DNA from 4 places in the Clostridium ljungdahlii DSM 13528 genome. Region 2 is predicted to be linked to each of the others. Evidence: riboswitches for the same ligand, from Rfam matches in the RefSeq annotation. Region 2 holds a riboswitch; each other region holds the start of a gene.
The links. Region 2 has a riboswitch for cobalamin ahead of cbiQ (cobalt ECF transporter T component CbiQ). Riboswitches for the same ligand answer to the same signal wherever they lie in the genome.
Positions count from the first base shown of each region.

Region 1: it holds a riboswitch for cobalamin, as region 2 does, so the genes downstream of both, CLJU_RS21330 (Ig-like domain-containing protein) here and cbiQ (cobalt ECF transporter T component CbiQ) in region 2, are expected to answer to the same signal.
Region 3: it holds a riboswitch for cobalamin, as region 2 does, so the genes downstream of both, CLJU_RS11000 (hypothetical protein) here and cbiQ (cobalt ECF transporter T component CbiQ) in region 2, are expected to answer to the same signal.
Region 4: it holds a riboswitch for cobalamin, as region 2 does, so the genes downstream of both, CLJU_RS11050 (DUF3467 domain-containing protein) here and cbiQ (cobalt ECF transporter T component CbiQ) in region 2, are expected to answer to the same signal.

Region 1 is NC_014328.1:2,454,767-2,461,284, reverse strand. Features, by position in the region: gene CLJU_RS21335 (Ig-like domain-containing protein) at 1-1,291, shown strand, start outside; gene CLJU_RS11035 (hypothetical protein) at 1,446-1,751, shown strand; gene CLJU_RS11030 (hypothetical protein) at 1,816-2,142, shown strand; cobalamin riboswitch at 2,320-2,505, shown strand; gene CLJU_RS21330 (Ig-like domain-containing protein) at 2,792-5,923, shown strand; gene CLJU_RS11020 (hypothetical protein) at 6,078-6,389, shown strand; gene CLJU_RS11015 (hypothetical protein) at 6,515-6,518, shown strand, end outside.
Region 2 is NC_014328.1:3,161,564-3,170,420, reverse strand. Features, by position in the region: gene CLJU_RS14145 (hydrogenase small subunit) at 1-634, shown strand, start outside; gene CLJU_RS14140 (nickel-dependent hydrogenase large subunit) at 648-2,033, shown strand; gene CLJU_RS14135 (hydrogenase maturation protease) at 2,030-2,494, shown strand; gene CLJU_RS14130 (cytochrome b5 domain-containing protein) at 2,495-2,908, shown strand; gene CLJU_RS14125 (hypothetical protein) at 2,944-3,210, shown strand; gene CLJU_RS14120 (DUF503 domain-containing protein) at 3,342-3,632, shown strand; gene CLJU_RS21755 (cell wall-binding repeat-containing protein) at 3,748-5,259, shown strand; cobalamin riboswitch at 5,437-5,611, shown strand; gene cbiQ (cobalt ECF transporter T component CbiQ) at 5,859-6,638, shown strand; gene CLJU_RS14105 (energy-coupling factor ABC transporter ATP-binding protein) at 6,651-7,487, shown strand; gene CLJU_RS14100 (alpha/beta-type small acid-soluble spore protein) at 7,728-7,925, shown strand; gene CLJU_RS14095 (hypothetical protein) at 8,064-8,857, shown strand, end outside.
Region 3 is NC_014328.1:2,444,892-2,453,228, forward strand. Features, by position in the region: gene CLJU_RS22920 (Ig-like domain-containing protein) at 1-3,553, opposite strand, end outside; gene CLJU_RS10995 (AP2 domain-containing protein) at 3,654-4,121, opposite strand; cobalamin riboswitch at 4,354-4,540, opposite strand; gene CLJU_RS11000 (hypothetical protein) at 4,689-5,168, opposite strand; cobalamin riboswitch at 5,298-5,480, opposite strand; gene CLJU_RS21325 (Ig-like domain-containing protein) at 5,667-8,147, opposite strand.
Region 4 is NC_014328.1:2,462,122-2,468,969, forward strand. Features, by position in the region: gene CLJU_RS21335 (Ig-like domain-containing protein) at 1-1,022, opposite strand, end outside; gene CLJU_RS11045 (hypothetical protein) at 1,136-1,948, opposite strand; cobalamin riboswitch at 2,276-2,461, opposite strand; gene CLJU_RS11050 (DUF3467 domain-containing protein) at 2,642-2,899, opposite strand; cobalamin riboswitch at 3,257-3,441, opposite strand; gene CLJU_RS11055 (hypothetical protein) at 3,789-4,415, opposite strand; gene CLJU_RS11060 (GNAT family N-acetyltransferase) at 4,596-5,048, opposite strand; gene CLJU_RS11065 (ABC transporter ATP-binding protein) at 5,118-6,752, opposite strand.

The DNA.
Region 1 (6,518 bases), 710 kb from region 2:
GGAAGAGAGTACACATGATGGTGCTAAGAATGTTTACAAAGAAACAGGTGCTGATGGGTCTCAAGTAGCAGCAAATGCTTCACCTGATATGTGGACTATGATGTTACAAGAAATTGCAGCGTATTATAATGCAAATGCAAAAGAAGGAGACAAGTATTACGATGTAAAACAGGCCATGGATCATGTATTTGATCAATTTTCAAATTCTCAGGCTTATACTGGTTCTTTCTGGGGTGGTCATACAAGTGATGGCGATATTGATTTAAATAACCCGTGGACCAATGCCCAGGTATATATGACACTTGGAATGGCACATGCCAATGTTTTTGACAAGAAATTTATAAAAGATGGCAATACCATATTTAATGCTATACTTGAAGGATTTGATGGCAAAAATAAAACTACCCAATATGACAATTTAAAATATGATCCAGTGCAGATATGCAGGGGCATAGATTCTCTTGTAAGGGATTATGAAGGTAGAAACTCAATATTTGACTGTACAGATGTGAAGAATTCTACAGTGCCTGTAAATAACGACATAGCAGCACTGGATGTAGATAAGCTTACTTCAGCCGATAAAGACAAGGTTGATGCAGTAGAGAAATTGTATGATGCCTTAAGTGATGCACAAAAATCATCCATGAAGCAGGAAACAGTGGACAAGTTAACTGCAGCAGAGAAAAAGGTATCACCATCACAAACGGTAAATGTAACGGGAGTGACATTAGACAAGACGAGTGCAAGTGTGACAGAAGGAGATGCACTGCAGCTTACAGCAGCTGTAGCACCGGATAATGCAGCGAATAAAAAGGTAGACTGGTCAAGCAGTGATAAAACTATAGCATCAGTAGATGAGAACGGGAAGGTAACAGCAGTAAAGTCAGGAACAGCAGTAATAACGGCAGTGTCTGAAGATAATAAAGATGCAAAGGCACAGTGCATAGTTACAGTAACAAACACATCAAAACCAATACAGATAACTAACCTTACAATGGATAGTTCGTTTAAATTAGGTGAGGATGCAAAAGTATCTGTAAAGGCAGAAAATAATTCCGGTAAAGACCAGGATGAATCACTTATAGTAGCACTATATGATGAGGGCGGTAAATTCATCAACTATGTATGCGGAAAGCAGACAATAAAAAATGGAGATTCATCTATTTTAACAGGTATTATGAAACTTCCAGAAGAGGGAATATATAAATTGAAGGCATTTATATGGGACAGCCTTGAAAATATGAATCCACTTTCAGATATTATAGACATACCTGTCCAGTCAAATAAATAAAAAACTTTTAAGATGGGTTTTGCTGGAGATATTGGCAAAACCCATAAATTAAAGATATGAGTTGTTTGATTTTATTAAATTAATGAGCTATTTACAAATAAATAAAATGCTATTATTGGATATAGGAATTTTCAATATGAAAGGAGGGATAAAATTGAAACGTAGATCCATTAAAATAATATTAATATGTATTATTATCATGGTAGGATATATTGGAGTTGATATTTTTACTCATTCCACAATTGAAAGAGCTATAAGAACAGATTTGTTTTTTAGAGGGTATTTTATTAAAGCATTTGAAACAGATGTTTGTAAAAGACCAATTCCTGACCAACAATATGGGACTTTATATTTTTGTAAAAATCCAAGCATTGGTTTAGATTCATATAGTGTTGCTAAGAAACATAAGTATTCAAAAAAGATTGACTATTGGTATATTTATGCTGGGGGCGGTGGATAAATGAAGAAAATAAACTTTATATTCTGTATAAACTTTATTATAAGTTGTAATAAGGAGGAGAAGAATGAAACTTTCGAGAAAAGGTATTGTAATTTTATCTTCTTTTATAATAATTATTGGGGGATTTATTATAAGTCACATAACCCCTTCGATGTCTATTAGAACATATATTTTTGTGAGCGGATATCCAGCGGGAGCATTTAAAGTAACCGTACATGTCAACAAAGGACAGTATAATATGGATAAGAATATTCTTGATAAAGAAAATGCTATGATTTACACTATTGTTGGTTACGATTTGTATGATAAAGCAACAGGAAATGTAATAAGCAATTATAAAGTCAGAAAAATGGGACTTTTATATTTTACTGAAGACTATGGAGAATGCTAACTATTTTTAAAATATGTATTAAATATGAAAATTCATATTTAGTTCTATATTTGGGACATAATCAAATGCGGTATACTAAGACATTATCATCTTTCGTCCAGAAATATCTTTATATTAATGAAAATAATGTTGACTTTTGAAAAATTATGTACTAACCTTAATATAAAGATAATAAAAATTTAATATTTAGTATTAGGTGCTGTCAAACGTGACAGTTAAAAGGAAAAGTGTAAAAAGCACTGCAGCCCACCGTTACTGTATAGAGGATGAAACCCTAATTATGTCACTGGATTTTTATATCCGGGAAGACAGGGAAGTAAGATGAATCTGAGCCAGGAAGCCTGCCTGATATGATGTTAATTCTTTCGGAGGGAAAGATGTTACTATATTTAAGCTGTTTATAATTAAAAGTAAACGGTTATATTGACATGAGAGAACCCTTGTGGTTCTTTTTATTTGTTTTATGCAGTAAAATAATATGAATTTGTATTGGTAAATGGAGACCTTCGAAAGGGGTCTCTTTTGTTATATTAAGCATTATAAAAAGTAGGCAAGCATATTGTAATTTTACCCTTTCAAGGAGGTGATGTGCAGGGTAAAGTCTAAAAATAAATAGCATCAGATTGCTAAAAATGGAGGATAAAATTAGATGATAAAAAAGAAAAATACTCTTGGGAAATTTTTAAGTATTTTGGCTATAATTTGTTTTATGTTTAGTACCTTTTCTTCTTTACCAGTACTGGCGGAAGAAGCAAGTCCATCACTTACTACTGATGGAAATGGTGAATATGTTATTAATTCAGTAGGTGATATTAATAAATTCAGAACAGATCTAAATAAGGGAATAGATTATGGAAATAAAAAAGTTGTTTTAAATTCTGATATAACAATTACGAATGATACACAATTAACTCCTACTACAGGAACTTTTCAAGGCTATTTTAATGGACAAGGTCACAGTATTAAAAACTATAATGATCCATTAACAGGACTTGTTTGTAAATTAGGTAGTTATGGAATTATAACTAATTTACATATGAATATGAATGTATCCAACGCTAATGGGTTATCAGATAGTCCTGGAGAAACACGTTACTATGGGTCTATTGCAAATGAAAGTACAGGAGTAATAAGTCTATGTAGTGTTGATGGAATTGTAACTACCAGTAGCAATATGCCAGCAGATGGATCAGGTTTTTACATTGGAGGAATTGTAACATGCATAACAAAGAATGAGACTTGTGATAATTGTATTGTGGAAAACTGTTACAGTAGACTTGAAATTGAAGGTCAAACAGATGCAAACCAATTACAATTTGTAGCTGGAATAGCCTATTCAGTAATGTCTCCAAATGACAAAGAAGTAATTAAGAATTGTTATGCAGCTGGCAAAATGGCAGCATGTGGAGTAAGAGGAATTGCAAATAAAAAACAAGCATACTTTCCAAGCAGTTATTATGATAAAGATATTGTTAAAGCTACAAAAGATACTTACGGTGGTAATGCAAAATCTACAGATGAAATGAAACAGCAGGCTACATATGCTGGATGGGATTTTGATAAGGTATGGGATATAAAATCAGATACAAATGATGGTTATCCATACTTGAAGCCGAATCAGACGCCTCCAGAACCAATAACAATTGCTACAGATATGCCTGTAGATGTAAATATCAATATAAAGGATAAAACTGTAAATTCAGATGGGACAGCAGATTTAACAGCAGATTATACAACTTCTCTTACCTGTTCAGATCAAGACAGTATTGCTTCAGATAATGTGAAAGTAACTTTAGATGGGAAAATAAACTTTCCGGGTTTTACAGGAAATAATGTAACAATGAATTATGTCCCTGTTAATGGAAATACAGTGGATTTAACTTCAGATGTATTAAAAAATCATCTTCAGATTACCTATGATGACAATAAGAAATATAAATTTAAAATAGGCAATGTTACATTTAATACTCCAAATTTTAATGGTAATGGAGTTACAACAGTTTCTGAAGATAAACAAAAGGAGCAGGTAGAAAATGCAAAAAAAGCAGAAGATATACTTTATAGTAAGCTAGGAGTTGGACAGAGTGCTGTACCAGAATTTACCTGGAGTGGAGATAAAACAAGTACTGATGGAAAAGATGGTGCCACAGAGGGCTCTGTTGAATTGAATGATTATGTATGGGAAGTATTTTCTTCTGCTCGTTCTGGATATAGTGGTGTAAGAGCAGGATTTTATGATGACTGGTTTAAAAGTGTGCAGGATGGTTTAAAGAAAATGAAGGAAGCAGGAGTGACCCCTAGAGATGTAAAGATGACAGAATGGGATAAGCTGGTTTTAGCTATTACTGCCATAGGGTATGATCCAAGAGATATAGAAGCTTATGATTTAATAGATATTATTTCAAACCAGGATTATCTTTCAACATCGAACCAAACTTTTTCTAGTCAATATGCTCTGCTTGGATTAAATTCCTATAATTATGCTATACCAAGCAGTGGTAATAGAATTGATAAAGAAGCATTAATTCATGAATGGGCAAAAAGTGCGTTAGGCAATAAAGGTGCAGATGGTTCTGAGGTACTTTCTAATGCTGTTCCTGATATGTGGCTTATGACTTTTCAACCAATAGCAAGTTATTATGGAAAAGAAGGATATAGTGATGTAACGAAAGCTATGGATCAAGTATTTGCTCAATTTTCAAATGCACAAACTTACAAGGGATCATTTTGGGGAGGTATGTCAGGTGATTACAATAATCCATGGACCAATGCCCAGGTGTATATGACTCTTGGAATGACGAAAAGTAATATATTTGACAGTAAATATATAAAAAATGGCAATAGTATTTTGGACGGTGCATTAGAGTTTTACAATATTAAAGATGGTACTACAACTTTTGATAAATCATCTTATGAGCCAACACAAATGTGCAGAGGGTTAGATTCTCTTGTAAGGGCATATGAAGGAAGAAACTCAATATTTGATTGTACAGATGTGAAGAATTCCACAGTGCCTGTAAATAGCGCCATAGCAGCACTGCCAGATGCAGACAAGCTTACTTCAGCTGATAAAGACAAAGTTGATGCAGCAGAGAAATTGTATGATGCCTTAAGTGATGCACAAAAATCATCCATGAAGCAGGAAACAGTGGACAAGTTAACTGCAGCAGAGAAAAAGGTATCACCATCACAAACAGTAAGTGTAACAGGCGTGAGCCTTGACAAGACAAGTGCAAGTGTGACAGAAGGAGATGCACTGCAGCTTACAGCAGCTGTAGCACCGGATAATGCAGCGAATAAAAAGGTAGACTGGTCAAGCAGTGATAAAACTATAGCATCAGTAGATGAGAACGGGAAGGTAACAGCAGTAAAGTCAGGAACAGCAGTAATAACGGCAGTGTCTGAAGATAATAAAGATGCAAAGGCACAGTGCATAGTTACAGTAACAAACACATCAAAACCAATACAGATAACTAACCTTACAATGGATAGTTCGTTTAAATTAGGTGAGGATGCAAAAGTATCTGTAAAGGCAGAAAATAATTCCGGTAAAGACCAGGATGAATCACTTATAGTAGCACTATATGATGAGGGCGGTAAATTCATCAACTATGTATGCGGAAAGCAGACAATAAAAAATGGAGATTCATCTATTTTAACAGGTATTATGAAACTTCCAGAAGAGGGAATATATAAATTGAAGGCATTTATATGGGACAGCCTTGAAAATATGAATCCACTTTCAGATATTATAGACATACCTGTCCAGTCAAATAAATAAAAGACTTTTAAGATGGGTTTTGCTGGAGATATTGGCAAAACCCATAAATTAAAGATATGAGTTGTTTGATTTTATTAAATTAATGAGCTATTTACAAATAAATAAAATGCTATTATTGGATATAGGAATTTTCAATATGAAAGGAGGGATAAAATTGAAACGTAGATCCATTAAAATAATATTAATATGTATTATTATCATGGTAGGATATATTGGAGTTGATATTTTTACTCATTCCACAATTGAAAGAGCTATAAGAACAGATTTGTTTTTTAGAGGGTATTTTATTAAAGCATTTGAAACAGAAGTTTGTAAAAGACCAATTCCTGACCAACAGTATGGAACTTTATATTTTTGTAAAAACCCAGGCATTGGTCCAGATTCATATAGTGTTGTTAAAAAATATAAATACTCAAAAAAGATACCATATTGGTATATTAATATTGCCGGTACTGGTGGTGGATAAATGAAGAAAATAAACTATACTGTTATGTAATTAGTTTAGCTTTATCGTGTATTAGACGGGGAACTTCTAAAAGAAGTTCCTATTGTTGTAACAGTTTATTATAAAGTGTAATAAGGAGGAGGAAAATGA
Region 2 (8,857 bases):
AGGGGAGTATGCCTTTAAACAATTCTTAGATACATTGAATACTGAATTTATACTATTAGTAGATGGAGCAGTATCTACTGCCCAGAACGGTTTTTATAATATTGTTGCCAATTATGAAGGAAACCCTGTTACTGCACTTGAAGCTGTAAAAATGGCAGGAGAAAAAGCAAAGCATGTTCTCTGTGTAGGAACTTGTGCATCCTATGGTGGAATTTCTGCCGCCAGGCCAAACCCTTCAGAAAGCAAAAGTGTTAAAGAAATACTAAATCGTGAAGTCATAAGACTTCCAGGCTGTCCATGCCACCCGGATTGGGTAGTTGGAACTTTAGCACACTTGGTTGCTTTTGGAAAACCACAATTGGATAAAGAAGGAAGACCTCTTCTTTTTTATGGAATTACCATTCATGATAGTTGTACAAGAAGAGGATTTTTTGATAACAGAATTTTTGCAAAAAAATTTGGAGAAAATGGATGCATGTTTAAACTTGGATGCAGGGGGCCTGTAACTAAAACAGATTGTCCTAGGAGAAAGTGGAATGGGTACGTGAACTGGCCTGTTGAAGACAATACCAACTGTATAGGATGTGCAAATTCTAGATTTCCAGATGGTATGGAACCATTTGTAAGGTATTAGTGAGGAGGGTGCTATGAAAAAGAAAATTACAATTGATCCAATTACGAGAATAAGCGGTTTTTTGGAAACTAAAGTGCAAGTAGAAAAAAATATTATAGTAGATGCTGAAACTAGTGGATTGCTTTTTAGAGGATTTGAAAAAATGTTAAAGAACAGAGAGCCGCTGGATGCAGTATATTTTACAGAAAGAATTTGTGGAATATGTTCAACAGCTCATGCCGTGGCGGCTGCTACAGCTCTTGAAGATGCTTTGAAGATAAAAATTAGTGTAAATGATTCGTATATGCGTAATTTAATACATGGTTTTGAATTTATACAAAATCATATAAGACATTTTTATAATTTGACCATACCAAGTTATGTGAAGATGCCCGATATAAATCCTCTTTCTTCAAATCAATATGAAGATTATAGATTGCCTTATAACCTAAATAAAAAGATAAGTGAAGATTATATTGAAAGTATTAAATACAGCAGGTTAGCCCATGAAGGGTTGGCTATCCTTGGAGGAAAAGCCCCCCATAATCATGGAATTTTTGTTGGAGGAGTTACCATAAATATAGATCCATATAAACTCACAAAAGTTAAATCTATTATTTCTCAAATTAATAAATTTGTAAGTAGTGTTATGTTAGAGGACATGAACATAATTTCAAAATACTATGCTGATTATTTTAAAATGGGAGGAGCTTATGGAAACTTTATGACTTATGGAATTTTTGACAAGTATGCTGATCCTGAGATAAGTTATGTAGGACCTTCTGTATTAATAAATGGACGAAAGTATAATTTCAATAGTAATAAAATTACGGAAAACATACTCCACACCTGGTATACAAGCGATGATGAAACGATAAATTTATCTAAAGAAACAGGTTACAGCTTTATAAAATCGCCAACCTATAATGGATATTCTATGGAAGTAGGACCTCTAGCAAGATTGATACTTTCAGGTGAGTATACTGGTGGAAGTTCATGTATGGACAGAAATGTTGCCAGAGTACTTGAAACAAAAAAGATTTTAGAAATTATGCAAGGACTTGCAGATAGAATTAAGCTTATTCCAGCAGAACAAAGAATATATCAAATACCAGATAAAGCATTTGGTGCAGGATTAATTGACACAACTAGAGGATCCTTGGGACACTGGATAAGTATAGAAGATAAATTTATAAAGCATTACAATATTATAACTCCTACAGTGTGGAATATGGGGCCAAGAAATCAATCAGGTGCGCTTGGAATTGGAGAAAAATCTTTAGTTGGAACGAAAATAAAAGATATAAAGCAGCCTATAGAAGTTGGGAGAATTATGAGATCTTTTGATCCTTGTGTTTCCTGTGCAACGCATCTTGTAAGTGATAAATATGAACCAGTGGATGTACAGGTTATAGTATGAAAGCAAAAGTTATTGCTCTAGGAAACATATTGATGGAGGATGATGGCATTGGAATTAGAATACTGGAAAATATAAAGGAGGAGCTTACGCATAACAATGTTGAATCTATAAGTGGAGAGACAGATGTGGAATATTGCATTTCCCAAGTAAAAGATGGTGATTTTATATTTATAATAGATGCTTCTTATAATGGAAAAGTTCCAGGTACGATAACAGTTGCCAGCTTACAAGATTATAAGTGTAAAAAGAAATATTATACTCAGCATAGCTATAGTTTCATAGATTTGATAGGAGTTTATTACAAATCCTTAACTGGATTTATTATTGAAATTGAAGCAGCTAGTATAAGCTTTAAATTGGGACTTAGCCATAATTTACAGAATAAGCTTAAGTCTATTTCAAAAGATGTATTGAAAAATATTTTTCTGAGATTGAATGATAGAGCATGGGAGGAAAAATAGTTGGATTTTTATTTAATGAAAAGGCTGAAGATAATTAGGAGAAAAATTACTTTTTATAAAAGAAATAGTATGTTTGCTGTATGTCCTTTTATAAAAAGCCATTATAGACATCTCATGAATATTCAAATAGGGGAATTAGAAAAACTAATGAATACAATGAACAAAGATATAGTAAGACAGGAAAAACAATTTACTTTGGAAGAACTTTCAAAATACAATGGTGCTGGTGGCTCTCCGGCGTATGTTGCTGTAAATGGAATAGTGTATGATGTGAGTTTGTCTCCTGTATGGGGTGGAGGGACGCATTTTAGTCTGTATGCTGGAAAAGATTTAACTTTACAATTTAAGGCATGTCACAGTGGAGAAACAAAGATATTAAATGGTCTACCTAAAGTGGGAGAGTTAAAAATTTAATAACAAATTAGTTTTGAAAAAGGGGTAAATAATAAATGCATGATATGATTTTATTGAGTAAAATATCTAGGACTTTAAGTGAATGCTGCAGTTCAAATAAGATTTTAAAGATAGGTAAAGTAGTTATAGCTGTAAATAGTTACAGTCATGTTAATGAAAATAATCTTTATGATTATTTGAGAAACTATAATGAAGACATAACTGATGAATCAACAGAAGTTAAAATTGAAATTGAAAATTTGCCTAATCAAATGGCAATAATTAAAAATATAGAAGGTTACCAATATGAAGATGAAAAGTAGAAATGATATTAGCAATTTGGATGGCATAATTGAAGAGGTTATTTGTGCTACCGTAAAACTATTTTTATAATCAAAAGTTGACAGGAAAACATAAAGCAAATTATACTTATAATGAAAAGATGGTGAAACATATGAAAATATTGCTTATGAAAATTACCTTGAGAGCGTCCTGGGTTCATTCATTGAAAGAAAAAAGAATGGTAGTAAAAAGCATAGTTCAAAAGTTAAAAAATAAGTTTAACGTATCTGTGGCAGAAGTTGATGAACAGGATGTTCATCAAATGATAGTTATAGGAGCTGCAGGAATATGTGGAACTTCTGCACAAGTAGATTCGACAATGGAAAATATCATAACTTTTGTAGAAAACAATACTGACGCGGAAATAATAGATATTCAAAAAGAAGATGTTGAAGGTATGTAAAGCAGTGTTTAAATAAAAAAGTTACAACTATTTTACAATTGTGATAACTTTAAGATACAGCTACAGGATAAAATAGGTGTGAAAGTCAATTACTTAAATAATAAGGGGTGTACATATGAGAAAAAAATTAATTAGTTTACTTTCTGTTTTTATGTTTGTATTTATATTTTTTGGAGTGAGAGCTAGTGCTGCTTCACCGGAATCTATAAGATTAGGTGGACAAGATAGATATGGAACCTGTTCACAAATAGTAAATCAGGGTTGGAAGAGTTCCAACTATGCAGTTATTGTGAATGGATATAACTTTCCAGATGCCTTAAGTGCGGCAACTTTAGCTAAAAAATATAATGCACCAATACTTTTAAATGGCAGTGATAGATTAGAGAATACTACAATTGAGCAAATAAAGAGATTAAGTGTTAAACAAGTTTTTATTGTAGGAGGTACTGGAGTTATAAGCAATGAAGTTGAGGATGAGCTTCATGGGATGAATATATCAACTGAAAGATTTTCTGGACTTAACAGAACTGAGACCTCCGTATCAGTGGCAAATCAAATAGGGACATCTAATGGAATAATCTTAACTACAGATAGTGATTATACTGATGCACTTTCTATAGCTTCTATAGCTGCAAAATTGCAAATGCCAATTATATTAGTACCAAAGGATTCAGTACCAGATTCAGTAAGTCAATTGGTAGAAAATAAAAATATACCGGTAACTTATGTATTAGGTGGACAAGACATAATAAGTGATGCTGTGTCATCTAAGTTCCCAAATGTTAAGAGGATTTCTGGCAGCGATAAATATGAAAGAAATATAAATATAATAAATGCTTTTTCTGATAAATTTGATTTTAGTTCGATTTGTCTGGCTTATTCAGAAGACTTTGCAGATGCACTAAGCGGATCAGCTTTTGCTGCATTAAATTCAAATCCAATAGTTTTGGTAGGAAGCAGTACAGCTCCTGTAACACAATGTTTTATAGAAAATAAAAGCTTTAGTAAGTTATATGTATTTGGTGGTGAAGCTGGGATAACTGGAGACATAGTGGCAACTTTGACAAATGGCAAAACGTCAGATAAGCCTCAACCATCACCTGAGCCACAACCGCAGCCGCAGCCAGCACCAGCTGACCCATCATCTGAGCCAACTACACCAACAGATACTTCTGCTTCCCATTCTGAATTGCAGAAAAATCTTTATAATTATCTTAGTGATGAAGATCATAGACAATCAGTTTTAAGTAGAGCTATTGAACTTCACGGTGGTGACACAAGCAATAACTGTGTATATTTTCAAAGTGAAGCTTTGAGAAGATCAGGGCTTACTGATTTGCCAGAGTGGGTATGTAATACTGTACAATTTACATCACAACTTTTACAAAGAGGGTGGACTAAGTGCGAGGATTTAGCACAACTTCGACCTGGAGATATATGTTTTACAACGAATGGTCCAAGCCATACCTATACTTTTATGAAGTGGTGTGATCCAAAAAGTTATGATTATGCTTATATATGTGATAATCAAGGAAATGAGTATGGAGGAAATGCTTATCATAAGAGAAATGTAGATTTTGCTACATCATTAAAAGATGCTATTGCTTATTTTATGTATGAAAACTAGGTTCATGGTGTTTCTAAGTAAAAAATCGACTTATACTTCGGATAGTTTTTACAATAATTAATTTCCAAATCACCAATTGCAACTAATTAAGTCGCATGCTTGACATGAAAGAAATATTGTGAGAAAATTGCCTTAAATAGTTATATATCATAATTAGAAAAGCAACTATTGACAAAAAAATATAAAAAAGATATAGGTGCATTATTATGCTGAAAAGGGAAGCCAGATGGAAAGTCTGCACGGTCCCGCCGCTGTGAAAAGAGGAGTCCTTATTATATGTCACTGGGAAACTGGGAAGGCTATAGGGATGATGATCTTAAGTCAGAAGACCTGCCTATGTTGTTTTAGGAACCATTAAACTCTACGAGTGATAGGGGGGTGACCTTTGTTATAGTATATTATTTCAGTTATTATAATTTACCCTTCCTAGGTTTCTAGGAAGGGTAAAATCGTTTACGAAAAGATTATTAAAAATTGGACGTCATGTAAGGTGATGAATAAGTAGGTGCTTTTGTGACTAATTTTGTGCAGAATTGATAGTTGGATATTACTGGGGAAAGATGTTCAGCAAATTAAAATCAAAGGGGAAGAATAAAATTATGGAACTAGCTTCATTTAGAAAAATGTATGATAAAAATAGTTTTTTACATTGTTTAGATGGGAGAGTCAAAACGGTTTTGTTTTTAAGTGGTATTATCATTGCTACTTTCCTTTCGCATTGGTATTTGGTAACTTTTTTATGGGGACTATCTTTATTTGGGTATTATACAGTACATTTGCCATGGAAAAGGCTTGTAAAAAGATTACTTATACCTTTTGGAATAGCGTGGATTGTATTTATAAGTATGCTTTTTACTAATGGTAGTCATGTTTTAACCTATATCCCATTTGGAAGTTATCATTTAAATATTTATAAAGAAGGACTTGATCTTGGAATTTTACTTATGCTTAGAATAATGGCAGCTGTTACCTTAGCTTGTGTACTATCTTTTTGTACGCCTATGATTGAAATACTCGAAACTCTTAGAATATTTAAAATGCCATCTATAATAGTAGACTTGGCAGATATGATGTATAGGTATATATTTATTATAGAAGAGACGGGAAAAAGTATGAGACACGCTCAGTTGAGTCGTATGGGATATAAGGCTAGTTGGTTTCATCAGGTTAAAGATACTGCAGAAATAGCAGTCTATGTTATAATACAATCTTTAGATCGAAGTATAAGAGTTTATAATGCCATGCTGTCAAGGGGATATAATGAAGATAGTATAGAAGCTAAATTTTTTACATATCCAGTACCTTCTAAGGATTTTGAACTTGGTGTAGTAGGTGTGATTTTATTGGTTGTTCTAATTATTGCAAATGTATTGATTTAAAGGAGAATGTTTATGGAAATTATTGATGTGTCTCAAGTTAGTTATGCTTATGGTGATGGGAGTATGGCGCTTAAAGATATTAAAATGAAAATAAAAAGTGGGGAAAAAGTAGCAATACTTGGCCCAAATGGTGCGGGAAAGTCTACGCTTTTTCACCTATTTAATGGAATTTTAAAACCTACATCTGGAACTATCACTGTAAATGGTATGGAAGTATGTAAAAAAAATTTAGTAGAGATTAGGCGCAATGTGGGAATGGTATTTCAGGATTCTGATGACCAGCTTTTTAACCCTACAGTCAGGCAGGAAATTGCCTATGGACTTTTAAACATGGGAGTTAGTGGAAAAAAGTTAGAGAATACTATAGAGTGGGCTTTAAAAACAGTGGGAATGTCAGGGTATGAAGATAAAAGCCCTCACAATTTAAGTGGTGGACAAAAAAAGAGAATTGCACTTGCAAGCGTACTTGCTATGAAACCAAAAGTTATGGTATTGGATGAGCCAACCGCAGCACTTGATCCACGAGGAGTACACAAATTAATTAGGCTTTTGGATTCTATAAATAAAGAACTTGGAATTACTCTAATTTTTGCAACACATGATGTGGATACAGTTCCACTTCTTGCAGATAAAGTTTATCTTCTAGATAAAGGAAAGGTCGTAATGGGAGGAACTACTGAAGAAGTATTTAATCAGAAGGAAGTTATCCGTAAGATTAATTTAAGACTTCCTAGAGTAGCACATTTAATTGAGATTTTAGATAGAGATGGAATTTTAAATGCTGATGATTTGCCACTTACTATTGGACAAGCAAAGGATTTTTTAGAAAAAAATAAGTCTCAAGTGTAATTTTAATTGTAAAAATATTTTTGCGGACAACCTAAGAGTAAAGATTGTCCGTATTTTTGTGCCTTTTAAATTTTAGAAATACTTTTAGAGAATTTACGAGAAAATATAAAGCAGCTTAAAATTTAACTTTTTTGTTATTAATTCAATAGAGTATTAATTTTGAAATTGCACAAAATTTAAATACACAACTAATAAGTACTTCAATAAAAATCTATCAAAATCCTAAAGGGGGAATTAATTATGGCAAGTAGAAGTAATAGAGCATTAGTTCCAGAAGCAAAAGAAGGTCTGGATAGATTTAAAATGGAAGCAGCAAGAGAAGTTGGAGTAGATTTAAAAGATGGATATAATGGTGATATTACAGCAAGAGAAGCTGGATCAGTAGGAGGACAGATGGTAAAAAGAATGATAGAATCCTACGAACAGAATTTAAAGTAGAATAAATATTAAAAAATAGACCGGGCGATTGAAAAATCTCCCGGTTAATTTTTATATGAAATGTTTTGCGGTGGTATAATATATATATTTGAAAAATAGTAATTAATTAAAATTAAATTAAAGGAGGGAGATGGGTTTATGCCTGAAAAATATTGGCCTGAAACGGTAGTATTATGGGGAGCTGGTGCTACTAAAAATTTGGGACTTCATCCTACAAGTGAGTTAATACAATTGGTTCTAAAAATCAGTAAAAATGATTTTTCATTTTTGGAAGATAAAGACGAAAAACTAGCAAGCGCTTTTAAAAAATTAGTAACAGAAGATCTAATTAAGGACCCTAAATTGTCAAAAGTCTATGACTTTAAGGCCCTTGAAACTATAATAAGTACAAATACTAAGTTTAATATGCATGAATTATTTACTATGTTAGATCAACTTATTGATAATAACATGGGCTTTAATGCATTTTGTGATGGAAAGAGGAAATTTTTAAGAGTTGAGAGAGTACAGGCAGCTAAAAGATGTCTTATACTTCTTATTGAAGAATTAGAAAGATTAAGTATACAAAAGGTACCGGGATGTATGGATGAAGAAAAAATGGAACCTTATTATCAATTTGGAAAAATTCTTGCTGAGCTTATGGTAGAGGAGGCAAAAACATTTGAAAGCAGAGGGTACAAAATGGATACAAGGAGGTTTTACCTTTATTCCTATGCTATAATATCTTTTAATTGGGATCCTGTAATACTTTGGAACATATTTAATGTGCACAAAGAAGTGAACAGGAATCCTACCTATTTAAAAAATGGATTAAAGCTTCAGCTATATGATGATTTTGGAACTCAAATAGCTTCTGCTGGATTAGACGAAAATGAATGCGAAATACGGTATACTACCAATGAATCCCAGTGCAAGGTTATAAATGATTATAG
Region 3 (8,337 bases), 720 kb from region 2:
CTGTCAAAATAGATGAATCTCCATTTTTTATTGTCTGCTTACCGCATACATAGTTGATGAATTTACCACCCTCATCATATAGTGCCACTAATAGAGATGCATCCTGGTCTTTACCGGAATTATTTTCTGCTTTTACAGATACTTTTACATCATTGCCCAATTTAAATGAACTGTCCTTTGTCAAATTAGTTATCTGTATTGGTTTTGGCATATTATTTCCCATAACAGTAACTGTACACTGTGCCTTTGCATCATTGTTGTCTTCAGACACTGCTGTTATTGCTGCTGCTCCTGACTTTACCGCTGTTACCTTTCCATTTTCATCTACTGCTGCTATAGTTTTATCACTACTTGACCAGTCTACCTTTTTATTTGTTGCATCTTGTGGCGTTACAGCTGCCGTAAGCTGAAGTGTATCTCCTTCTGCCATACTTGCACTTGTCCTGTCAAGACTTATACCTGTTACGCTTACTGGCTGTGGCGGTGTATCCTTAGTTACTGTTACAGTACAAACTCCCCCATAACTATCATCATCTGTTTTTGCATAAATATATGCCGTTCCTGGATTAACTCCTGTTATTACACCTTCACTTGAAACTTTAACCACATTTGCATCAGTGCTTCCCCATAGGACACTTTTACCCGATGGAATTTCATTTGCAATTTTTTGAACTCCACCTATTTTTATTGATATTTGACCAGGTGATAGTTTAACATTTTTACCACAAATTATCATGGTAGAATCAGGACATTTTGTATCTTTAATATTATCCTTAGTTAAACTTGTATCTGTTAAATCTAATACAGAAAGATTGGTACAACCTGAAAAACAACCACTCCCTAATTGTGTTACACTACCTGGTATTTTCATATATGCCAGTGACGTGCAGCCACTGAAAGCTAAGTTTCCTACACTTTTAACCGTATTTGAAATTTCTACAGAAGCTAAAAGTTTACTATTTGAAAAACATGAAGTAGGAATACTTGATATTCCTACAGGTAATTTTATAGAAGTCAGTTTACTAGAAGCAAATGCAAACATATTATTTTTTATGTCTTTCATACCTGTACATCCACTAAAGTCCAAACCCTTTGGTATTATCCAGTCAAATTTAAGTTTTTTAAAACTACTGTTTGTTAAATCTTTGTTATCCGACAGGTTTATAGCTGATACTCCTTTAAGATATTTCATTACATCCATATCACTATCGGTAATATCTAAATTTGAAAGGTCAATAGTTCCTTTTATAGATGCTAGATCATCCGGTGTGAAATATCCCTCATAGTCACTGTCTTTTCCTGCTGCTAGGGCAAGTTTGTTTTTCAACTTTACATTATTAATAACAATAGCTCCTTGACCATCAACAACTGTTACAGCACAAGATGCCGTTTTATTTCCATCTTCAGTATTTGCCGTTATAGCTGCTGTTCCTACTTTTATTGCCGTTACTTTTCCACTTTTATCTACCGCTGCTACTGTAGGATCACTGCTTGACCAATCCACCTTTTGGTTAGTTGCATCGTTTGGTGTTATGGTTGGCGTAAGCTGCAATGCAGCTTTTGGTATCAACTTAACACTTGTTTTGTCGAAAGTTATTCCCGTTACACTTAAATTTTCTTTTATTGTTATTGTGCATTGTGCTTTTGCATCCCTGTTGTCTTCAGATACGGCTGTTATTACGGCTGTTCCTTTTTTTAATGCTGCTACCTTTCCATTTTCGTCCACTGATGCTACTGTAGGGTCACTGCTTGACCAATCTATTTTTGTATTAGTTGCATATTTAGGCGTTATAGCCGCTGTAAGCTGCAGTGTATCTCCTTTCATTAGATCTGCACTCGTTTTATCAAGACCTATTCCTGTTACTTTTACTGGCTGTGATTGTGACAGTTTTTTCTCTGCATCAGTCAATTTATTTATTGTTTCCTGTTTTATTGAAGCTTTTTTAACATCACTTAATTTATCATATGCAGCTCTTGCAGCATCAACTTTTTCCTTATCAGCTGAAGTAATTTTATATACATCCGGCAGTGCTGCTATGGCATTGTTTACAGGGACTGTAGAATCTTTGACATCTGTGCAGTCAAAAATCGAGACTCTGCCTTCAGCTGCACGTACAAGCGAATCTATTCCCCTACATATTTGTGCAGGTTCATAAGATGAATTATCAAAATCAGTAGTACCATTTTTAACATCAAATCTTTCAAGTACACCATCTAAAATAGTTTTACCGTCTTTTATATACATCTTGTCAAAAATATTGGCATGTGCCATTCCAAGTGTCATATACACCTGAGCATTGGTCCAGGCATTATTTAAATCAATTGAGCCATCAAGATCTACGCTGCCGCCCCAGAAAGATCCCTTATAAGTCTGGGCATTTGAAAACTGTGCAAATACATGATCCATAGCCTGCTTTACATCGTAGTACTCGTCTCCTTCTTTTGCATTTGGATTATAATAAGCTGCTATTGGTTGTAATTGCATAGTCCACATATCGGGAGTAGTATTTCCTATTACTGCTGACCCATCAGCACCTTTTGACCCAAGTGCACCCTTGGCCCATTCATGTATATATCCGTCTAAATCATCTTTAGTAATGTGCTTTCCATCATTAGGAATAAGATCAATATAATTACGAGAAGTTAATGCATAAATTGCATACTGCGGTGTAAAATATTCATTCGATGCTTTCATATTCTCCTTATTTGAAATTATGTCTATTAAATCATAAGCTTTTATATCCCTTGGATCATAACCTATAGCAGTAATTGCTAAAACTAATTTCTCCCATTCCGTCATTTTTACATCCCGGGCAGTTATACCTGCATCTTTCATTTTCTGCAAGCCTGTCTGTATACTCTTAAACCAGTCATCATAATATCCTGCTCTTATTCCCTTATAGCCAGAACGGGCCGATGAAAATATTCCCCAGTCCTCATCTGAAAAAGTAACAGTTCCTTCTTTTTCTTGATCTGCAGATTTGTCTCCACCCCAGCTAAATTCAGGTACATCTCCTGCAATACCTAGGCTGGTGCCTAATTTGGTATAAAGAATATCTTCTGCCTTTTTTGCATCTTCAATCTGCTGTTTTTGTTCATCTTGTGTAGGTCCCGCTGCACCATTATCAAGGAGTTTAGCAGTTGACGACAGAACCTTACCAAGTACAAACTGATAATCTTCATTTGAATTATAATTTATCTTAATCTTACTTGAGTCAATATGTATAGGTACATCTCCAATAGTTGGCGCACTAAAATATACACTTCCATCATAAGTGGCAGTAACATTATACTTACTTATTAAATCATCATCTTTATCAGACTCTGGAACTATTTTAAAAGCTGCCGTTGTTTTAAGACAGTCATCTGTCTCGTAAATAGGTTCAGAACTAGGTACAAATATTTTGTCAGCAGCTGTTAGCTGTACATCAACAACTACCTTTACTGGAGTTGATACTACTTGAGTATCTGCCATAACCGTGTATGGTGCAAATATCATTAAGGTAAATATAAGCATCATAACAAAACTGACCTTTTTCCATATCTTTTTCATTTCATTCTCCTTTCCAAATTCTAAGATTTTATTTTATTTCACCTCCATATATAAAATAATTTTATTATTAGTTTTAAGCTCTTGGCCACATACCACCTCCTTAAAGGGACTTTTTGTATTCCTCAATTATAGGCTTAAAATATTTTTCCTCAGCCTTTTTTCTACAGTCTATTGCATCTTTCAATTTATCAAAATATCCCAAATGTTTTTCTTTTCCTGCAAGAGTTAAACGTACTCTCCATTTTCTTCTTTTTTTATCCCAATTAATGCCTTTGTAACCACTAGAATTACTAGAAGAAATTTTACGTGTTAATTGTCCAATTTTTGTTCCTTTAAATCTATCTACATTAGTTGCTTTAACCTGGATAATTTTAGTATGTTCTATCATCAAACATCCACAACTTCTGGTTCCGCCATCTATTAAATGTCTTTCTCTAACTTTTACTTTATTTCCACAGTCACATAAGCAATTCCAAATAACACCCCTATCTTTATATCTTTTATTTGCAACAGACATAACTGTTAAACGTCCAAATTTCTTTCCTGTTAAGTCTTTAAATCTGTTCACTTTCTCACCTCTTTTGATTTGTATATTTTGTGAATATTCCTGCTAAAGCCCCTTACAAAATACCTATTAAAACATAATAAAAGAGACCTTCCTTCAAAAGTCTCTTTTATTACATAAATATTATATATGACTAATAAACTAAAAAAGAACCACTAGGGTTCTCTTATGTCAATATAACCGTTTACTTTTAATTGCAAACAAGCTTAAATAAGTAACATCTTCCCCTCCGAAAGAATTAACAACATATCAGGCAGGCTTCCTGGCTCAGATTCATCTTACTCCCCCTGTCTTCCCAGATATAAAAATCCAGTGGCATAATTAGGGTTTCATCCTCCATACAGTAACGGTGGGCTGCAGTGCTTCTTACACTTTTCCTTTTAACTGTCACATTTGACAGCACCTAATACTAAATATTAAATTTTTATTACGTTTATGTTAAGTATAAGACATATATTTTTCAAAGTCAACATAAGCTTCTATAAGGGATCTATTTTGCTCATATAATTTTTTATGAAACAAAATATCTATATGCCTATTTAAGCTGTAAAGATAAGTGCATATTTATTTTTAAATTATATTAACTTGTTTTCCCGAATTTTCAAATTTAAGTTCTTGAGGTAAAAAATCACAGAATATCTTTTTGTCATTTAAAGTATCTCCGTCATAACCGCTGTTAAAGTATGCAAGTAAAGTATTCTCATCAATACAATGGATCCATTTCTTTAAGCTATCACTAAATTCAAAATCTTCTTCAAATATAGTGTCGTCTTGATACATGCTTATAATGTTATACAAATATATATCAAGCTTTAGAACTTCATTAACATTTTGAATATTTATTCCATCTTGTTCCACAATTTTTTTTTCTTTTAATGAATAAATATCATAATAATTTTCAAGTTCTTTATAAAATCCTACTACTTCTTTAAGATACTTATAAAAATATACATTATTAATTTTTACTTTTATTTTATTTCTTTTATTTAAATAAGAAATCAATCCTGGTTTATATTCAGAAAACTGCGTCTGATAAAAATAATGATTCATAAAAAATCCTCCCTAAAAAAAATTCCTTTCAACAAAAGCGTTAAAAGGAAATAGTATAAAAAAGTTTGATTAGTCATAGAAAATCTAACAAAACTATCATTATAACACTCCCCCTATCACTCGTAGAGATATTTGTGTAAAATACAGGTAGGTCTTCTGACTCAAGATTCACCATTTTAGTACGCCTTCCCAATATTTAAGTGGCATAATGTACTAAAACTCCTCTATTACAGCTACGGGATAGTCCAGGATTTTCACCTGATTCCCTTTTAATTAATCAAATTAGATTAAACCTATATTTATCTTTATAAAACTTAATTATAATTTATACCTATTAGAGTTTAATGTCAATCTCCAAATACATTTATTTTTACATTTACAATATAAAATGCTTTTATTTCACGGAATAAGATTCAATTTAGTTGAAAGTGAGTATATATTATAAAAATTTATGGATTTTGCTAAAAATATTAGCAAAACCCTTTCTATAAAAGTCTTTTATTTATTTGACTGGACAGGTATATCTATAATATCTGAAAGTGGATTCATATTTTCAATGCTGTCCCATACAAATGCTTTCAATTTATATATTCCCTCTTCTGGAAGTTTCATAATACCTGTCAAAATAGATGAATATCCATTTTTTATTGTCTGCTTGCTACATATATAATTAATGAATTTACCGCTCTCATCATATAGTGCTACTATAAGCGATTCATCCTGGTCTTTACCTGAATTATTTTCTGCCTTTGCAGATATTTTTGCATCCTCGCCTAATTTAAATGAACTGTCCTTTGTAAGGTTAGTTATCTGTATTGGTTTTGGTATGTTGGCTACTGTAACTATACACTGCACCTCTACACTTCTGTTGTCTTCGGATACTGCTGTTATTACTGCTGTTCCTGCCTTTATTGCTGTTACCTTTCCGTTTCCATCTACTGCTGCTACTTTCGGGTCACTGCTTGACCAATCTACCTTTGTATTTGCTGCATCTTTTGGTAATATTACTGCTGTGAGCTGCAGTGTATCTCCTTCTGCCATGTTTGCACTTGTCTTATCAAGACTTATTCCTGTTACTCTTACCGGTTGAGGCTGAGGCGGCTGTGGTATAGGTTTAGCAATAACTGTTACATCACAAGCTGCTGTTTTATTTCCATCTTCTGTAGTCGCAGTTATTGCTGCAGTTCCTGCCTTTAATGCCGTTACCTTTCCATTTTCATCTACTTTAGCCACCGTAGGGTCACTGCTTGACCAATCTACTTTTTTATTTACTGCATTATCCGGCGTTACAGCTGCTGTGAGCTGCAGTGTTTTTCCTTCTGTCAGGCTTGCACTTGTCTTGTCTAATGTAACTCCAGTTACATTAATTTGAGATTTTTCACTAACATTAACCGTACATTCAGCTTTAATATCTTTATTATATTTACCTGATGCTGTTATAGTTACTGTCCCTGCTTTTACTGCCGTTACTTTTCCATCTCCATCTACCACTGCTACGCTCTCATCACTACTCGTCCAATTTAATGGTTCTGTTGCTTCTTTGGGTGCTGTAGTTGCTGTAAGATTTTGTGTATCGCCTAAATTTAGATTCAATTGTGCCTTATCTAAACTAATCGAATCTATATCTCTGAATGGAGTTGGATTTGAAGAATCACCTGCAAATATAATATTTATTTTATCTTTATCCTTCACAATATCCTGTGACATGCTATCTATACTAAAGAAACTTCCATCATTTATACTATATTTCCAAGCACTAGTTCCTCCCCTATCTCCTTCTGACTCACCATCTATAGTTTTAATATACGTCACAGGTCTATGGAATTGTTGAACAAACATAGTATTAGAATCATATGCTATCTTGTTATCATCTAAGGCTTTCTTTACTACATCCAAGATTTTTAAATTATCACTTATTTCAATATTTTTACTTAATATACTATTTCCTTTATATCCTTTAATAGTTATTGACACCTTGGTGGCTGATTTTTTTGAAACTGTCACATTGCAGGTTGCCACTTTGTTTCCATCTTCTGCAGCTGCCGTTATTGCTGCAGTTCCTGCCTCTAATGCCGTTACCTTTCCATTTTCATCTACTGCTGCTACAGTAGAATCACTGCTTGACCAATCTACTTTCGTATCAGTTGCATCCTCTGGCGTTACAGCTGCTGTAAGCTGCAGCATATCTCCTTCTGTCAAGTTAGCTTCCGTTTTATCTAAAGCTATAGACTCTACTTCTTTTATGCCCTGACCGTCATCTTTAAGTGTTGTTATTGTATCTCCATCCTTTAGTTGTGTATCCTTTTGATTATAAGTACTGTTGTCACCATTTAAAATGTAACTCCAAAACTGCGTATCATCTTTTGACATTAAAGCTCCTTGTGACAAAGAAGATTTATCAAAATCTTGTCCATGCTTTTTTAAACCTTCCATGATTGCAGCATTAATAGAATTATTATTCAATGCAGTAACCTGTTCACTAAAATTATTATCCTTTTGTATACTTTTTACGGTCACATTTACAAAATCATTTTGAGTTGAGTCATAACTAGGCAATAAATCATCATAATTTTTAGCATAAAAAAATAATAGATAATCTCCATCTTTTACACTTTGAGATTTAGGATAATTTTGAGGCGTTGTATAATTAACTTTATACATCCATCCACTTTGAGATCCATAATTACCATCATCAGTGCCATTTTTTTGTCCAGCTATGCTATCTACCATTCCGGTGTCTTTAATTTCTACATTTAATCCTGTAGCTTTCAATACATCTTCAGCAGTGGCATTTTCTTTTACTTTAATTTGCTGCGGACTGAAAAGATTTTCATTATACATTCCTAATACTGCTACATTAACATTTATATCATTACTATTTTCATCTGCAAAAACACTTCCTACATTTATTCCTATCATACTCACTATCATCATAAAGGTTATGAATATAGATATATATTTTTCTCTGATGTTTTTCATATTACACCTCTCTTATTTTTAAATTAAATTAGCAGTAAATGTAAAACACCAGGTTAAAAAACTCTACTTAACCTGGTATTCATCTAAAACTTTTAATTAATCAATAAAGAAACTTACTCTTATTTTATAGACGCAACTGTCTTAATATCCAGAACATTAGCTGCATTATTAACATCAGTTTGAATAGCTT
Region 4 (6,848 bases), 700 kb from region 2:
ACATCTACTACTACCTTTGCTGCTATCTTAGTTGAACTATCCGGATTTAGATATGGATAGCCATCATTTACAGAAGAATCTATCTTCCAGGTCTTATCAAAATCAAATCCAAGCTTGGTGTAGCTGTCTTTATCTTTCATTTGTGCAGTGGTATATCCCACAGGTTTTCCCATAAAAGAAGTACTTGAAAATCCCAGTATATCACTATCATATGCACAGGTAGTTACATCAGTTTCGCTACTTGTATCGATTGGTTGACGAGATACTTTTTTTTCATTTTCCAGGAATTTACCATAAAAATAGCAATTTTTGATTTCTGAGCCAGGTGTAACACAAATTCCTGCAATATTTGGTAAAAATGAAGACTTAGTATCAAAAGTAACATTACTACAGCAGTTATCTGTATATCCATTTATTAGATTCCAGTTATCATCAGAACATGCACTATTACCAACTATTCCTGCTAAAGTTGAAAATCTGCCAGCATCAACTTCAATACTTCCTGTGCTGCAGCAGTGGGTAATTGTACCACAACATTCATTTGCAATTACTCCATAAAATACATCATCGTTGTCATCTAAAATTATTTTACTTCTATCTTTTATGTCTACATTAGCATCAACTTTAACATTCTCCACAATTCCATCTTTCCATACAATTCCAAACAAGCCTGAAGCTGCATCCGTATAACCACTTATAGTATGAAACTTTCCATCAAAAGTACCATCAAAACTTTTATTGTGAGAGGTAAGAGATTTTAAAGGAACATTTGATTTACTTATATCAATATCCTGTGTCAAAACAACTTTTTTGCCTAAATAGTCTATGCCCTTATCGATATCTCCCCTGAGTTTGTTTAGGTCATCTACTGAACTTACAGTGTAATTTCCATCTGAGCCCTGGTTTAAAGATGGCGTTGACGCCGTTGGTGATGCACCTGCTCTAGCAGTATAAGGTGCAAATGTCATTAAAGTAAACATAAGCATCATAACAAGGCTAATCTTTTTCCATAATTTTTTCACTTTGTTCTCCTCTCTAATTTTTATAAAACTATATAAGAAATACCGGGTTAAAAATACATCTTAGCCCGGTATCAATCTAAAACATTTACTTAATCAATAGGGAAAATCCGCTTTTATAAAGCACCAGCTGCAGTATTAACAGCGCCTTGTGTAGCTTGTAATGTCTCCAATTGAGTTAATGCATTAGTATAAGCTGTATCTGTTTTATTCGCATGATTTGCCATTTTTGCTATAAGATCTGTTTTATCTGCTCTTCCACTAAAGAATGCAGGAGTTTGTGTATAACTCCAATTGTAAGTTCCTTTGTCAGAAATTGTTCCATCTGGTAAATATCCTGCTAATCCTAAATCACATCCTGCTGCTGCTGAAAATTCCCAACGTATTGTAGCACCATCCGGTACATTATCTAATGTTGTACTTCCATCATAATAAGTTGAGTTAACATGATCTACATTATTAACTGTAAACATCCAGCCTGAAATTCCATCACATTCTTTTTCACTTAAATAATTTGCATCGGTAACAATAGGCTGCTTTGGTATATCTGTTCTGAAGACAATACCTTTAGTTAAATTTTTAAGCTTGCTCGTAAATGAATAATCTTCAAATGCAGCTTGATTATCTGTAGTATCTTTAAAACCTGTTACATACTTGCCATATTTGCTCGAAACTATGTTTACATTTCCATCACCTACAGCCTGTTTTGTAGCATCAGCAATGGTATTCGTATCACTGAGTGTAACTGCTTTTGGCTGTAAAATAGGTGCTTGTCCTAAAACATTTTTCTCAACATCCACATAGACAGTTTTTGTTGGAGCAGCATCAGCTTTTACACTATTAAAAGCAGACGGCGCAGCTACAGCTCCCAAAGTTAATGTTGTTATGCATAGTGTCGCAAATAATTTGTTTTTTAATCTTCTAATCATTTTATACACTCCTCCAAATTTTTAATTTTTTAATTGTTGCTTGTCCAAATTTAAAAGACAATGATAAAACTTTTACACTTTTATATCAATCACCTCCTGGAAAGTTAAATATAATGACAATCATATTTTTAACCTTTATGAAAAATAAACCAGGTGGTAATTCAGGTGAGATTAGATTAACGTAAATAAATATATATTTGTGTAAATAAAAGATAAAAAGAGACCCTCTTTCTTTCGAAGGTCTCCAGTATACGACATGAATTTATAAATATTTAATGTAAACAGATGTTACTGGCATTGAATACTTACCTTTCCCACCGAAAGAACCATATATGTTTGTAACAGGCAGGTCTACTGGCTTGGCATCATCTTACTTTTCACACCTTCCCAAAGATTATATCTTCAGTGGCATTTTGTGAATTTCATCTTCCTTACAGCAGCGGGGGCTGCAGTGGTTTTTCACCACTTTCCCTATTAATTCCTAAAAAAGAAACCTATTCAAAATTATCATTTATTTTACAATTGTCATTACCTTTACAATACACCAACTCCACTTATTTGTCAATAATTTATAAAAACTTTATTAAATTATTGTAAATTTCAATAATACAACACAATTTTCTATAAACAGAGTTCTTGACATCAGATAAATTTTAATGCTAAAGTTTGTCCTAAATACTGTTAAAATGTCTATTACTTATTTAACTCAGCGTTAGTTTTGGGATTTATATTAATTTCTCCAAAAGTATCCTCATACTTTTCTACTGATTTCGTAAGCATCATACAAACACTTTTTGCCTGCTGCGGGCTCATAAATATCTTCACACTATCTTTTACATCTTTTTTATACACCTTCATAAAATCTAACTGAAAATCATATACACTTCCAGAAAGCTCTAATCTATTTGAATATAATTCCTTTTCTTCTTCTAATTTTACATTTTCATCCATAGAATTCACCCTTACCTTTCATATTTTTTTACTCAACTTATTTTTACACTTCGCCCTATCTAATCACCTTCCTTTTGTACTCGCCTGTCTAATCCCCTACATTTAGTTCTTTCATTGATGACGAAGGGGTTATTCTAAAATAAGAACAAATCTGATGACTTACTTGATTGTCCATAAACAGAGTTCTTGTAATCAGATAAATTCCTACAAAAATAAAAAGAGACCCTCTCCCTTCGAAGGTCTCTATATATAACATAACTTACAATAATGGTTAATAACTAAAAACATCTCTGTTCTCTTATGTTAATATAACCGTTTACTTTTTGAATAAACATAGCATTATCTTCCCCTCCGAAAGAATCACCCACATATCAGGCAGGTTTCCTGGCTCAGATTCATCTTACTTCCCTGTCTTCCCAGATATAAAAATCCAGTGACATAACTAGGGTTTCATCCTCCATACAGTAACGGTGGGCTGCAGTGTTTTTTACACTTTCCCTTTTAACTATCAATTTGACAGCACCTAATAGTAAAAATATTAAATTTTTATTACCTTTATGTTAAGTTTAGAGCAAAAATTTTGAAAAGTCAACATTATTTTCATTAATATAAAGATATTTCTGAACGAAAGATGATAATGTCTTAGTATACCAAAGTTGATTATATTCTAAATATGCATAGGCATTGAGATTAAAACCAACAGCGTTCCAAAAGTCAAGGGCCGTGTGGAACGAATGTTTCAAGCCTGGAAAGACTCACAATAGCAGGTATGGCAGTTTAAACTCTAGGAGTGCCCTTCTCTAGTTTATCTATATGTATTTTAGGATTTTCTATATTTACACCATATAGTTTATCAAGATTTTTAGAAAACCACCTTACGGATTAACTTCTATAAATCAATCTCGCTTAATATCGGCTGTAACTTACAAACTGACAAGTATTTATTTGGTACAGCAATTCCTTTTTCCTTACGAATTATTTGTATTACTGGTGCCATATGCTTCCCCTCATATTTTTTTACAGGTATATAGGAATTAACATATGCTTGCGTTGCTTCATGTCCATTGGATATATCATATCCTAAATCTAAAGGACTTGTTCCTCGAAGATTAGTATGTTTACAATCAAGAATATGGGCATAATCTGCTATATATAAGCCACTAAAATTCATTGGCAATTCTACTCTTAACAAAACATTCCCAATATACCGCCGTACCATTTCAAATCCTAAATTTCCAAAATAATAATCCTCTGTTAACCATTTAGGCAATGGATCAAGAAATCCCTCAATTAAATAACAGTCATTAAATTCTTCAGGTATATTAGGACAACTTACTTGCCTTCGAGCATATAATCCACTATTTTTAGAAAATATCATATGAAGAAATTTACTGTGGGTATAATGATAAAATACAATATTATTCTTATGGAATTTTATTTGGTTAGGAAGTATCTTATAACCCTTGTCCTTCAAATATAACTCTCTTTTGCATAAAAATTCTTTTCCTAAATTCACAACTTTTTTGTCTCCTTTGAGTAACATATAATTTCATATTTAATATATATTTTAAAAATAGTTATCATTCTCCATAATTTTCAGTAAAATATAAAAGTCCTATTTTTCTGACTTTATAATTGCTTATTATATTTCCCGCTGCTTTGTCATACAAATTATAACCAACAATAGTATAAATTTCTATAATACTATAGACACGTACATCTTATCTCTTATTAATTCCATTTTTGCTCCATACTTTGCCCAAATTTTTCTAGAAGCCAGATTATCTTTTACAATTTTAGCACTTAAATATTTTATTTCTTTCCTTTTAGCATATTCTAATATTTGCGAAAAAGCTTTGCTTGCATATCCTTTTCCCCAGTACCTACTCCCAATCCAATAACCAATTTTTGCTTTTTTCTCTTCTACACTCTGATAACTTAACGATATCATACCAATTGCATTATTATTCAAAACGATAGCAAATATTTCTGAGTTTGTGTTTTCAGACCATTCATTATTATGTTTGATAAATTCATCCTTTGATATTATACACTTTCTGGAACCTAATTTTTCTTGTAATACATTATCAGTATTTAATATTTCTATAAGTTGAATTGCATATTTATTATTAATCTCTTCAATTGCCATACTTTTTATAACCACCTAACTTAAACACTCACAGTCAATAAAATTTATAAAGAATATAAAGTTTAATTTTTATATTTCAATAATTTTATCTATAAAATCTATTCCTTTAGTAATATGAGAAATTATTATTAATATTGAACTAGTTTTTCTACTTTTCAAAATTCTCAACATTATTTCTCTTGTTTCGGCATCAACATTAGATATAGGTTCATCTAGGATAATTACATCCTTATTGGAAAGCATTGCTCTTATAAAAGCTATAACCTGAGCCTGTCCCCCTGAAACGCCTGCTGTATTTTGACTTATTTCGGTATCCAATCCTCTAGGTAATCTATGAATATATTCAGTTAGCATAAATTGATCAATAAGTTTTTCTACATGCTCACGGTTTCTATTTGTCTGCCCATATAATATATTCTCCAATACTGTTCCCCTAAATAAAAATATATTTTGTGATACAATTCCTATCCTATTTCTTAAGCTTTTATTATTAATCCTTTCAAGATCTAATCTATTATAAAATATTTTACCACTTGTAGGAGTATATAGTCCTATTAAGAGTTTTATAAGAGTAGATTTTCCAGATCCATTTTCACCCTTAATAAGAATTTTTTTCCCTTTACTTATTTTAAAACTCAAATTTTTTAAAACATATTCTTCAGAGGTATTATATTTAAAATCTACATTATTTAACTCTATAGATTCAATTTTCCTATTTAAATATTCATGCTTCCCACTGTTTTCACCTTGCATATCAAGAAGCTGATATATTCTTTCAATACTTAAACATACTGGTTTTATTATAGTCCCTATAGTTGCTAAAGCTTGAGTACTGCTAAAAACTTTAGCTATATATAATGAAAAAGAAGTATATAATCCTATGGTAAATTGTCCTTTTAAAATCATTATTCCTGCAATTAATAGTATTAGAAGTGTACCAAAATCATTAATAAGTGTTATATTTTCCGTAAATAATAATATAGCCTTGCTTTGTTTTGTACTATCCTTTGTAAGTTCATCAAGTTTATTTTTAAACTTTAAAAGACTGCTGTTTTTACCATTAAGCACTTTTATATCTTCAATTCCATTGATTATTTCAAAAGTATCTCCATTTAAAATTGCACTAGATTCCATCATCTTTTGTGTATTTTTCATAAATCCACTTGCAGATTTTTTAGAAGTAATGAAAAAAACTGGAGTTAAAAACAAAATTATTATAGATAATTTATAATTTATAACAAACATAGTACCTAACGCCATCACCGTATCAATTAAATTTAGAAAAATACTTATAAATTGAGGTGAAAAAATTCCTCCCACAGAACTACATTCTGATATTCTTGCTTGAATATATCCTTTCTGTGTAGAGGATATATAGTCCATTGGCAAATCTATCACCTTGTCCATCACCAAATATCTCATTTCATTAACAATTGAATTACTAACTTTAACAAACATATATTTTGAAATAACCGCAAGAATATATCTCAAAATATACAATAGTGCTATTACAGCAATTAATTTATAAAAGTCACTATATCCTTGTTTAGTTATAAGTATCTTGTCCATTATACGTCCTATTATGTATGGAATAGGAGTTGATATAATTGAACTAAAAATCATGCCAATAATTCCTATAGTAAAAATGATGCGATATTTTTTTAAAAACGGTATTAATTTCAATAAGCTACTAAAGTTACCCATATTATTTTCTCCTTATATTTTTTTGATTTCAAGTCAATACAAATTTACAACCAGGAATTAATTATGATACATTGATTTTACTAACTTCTTCTAATT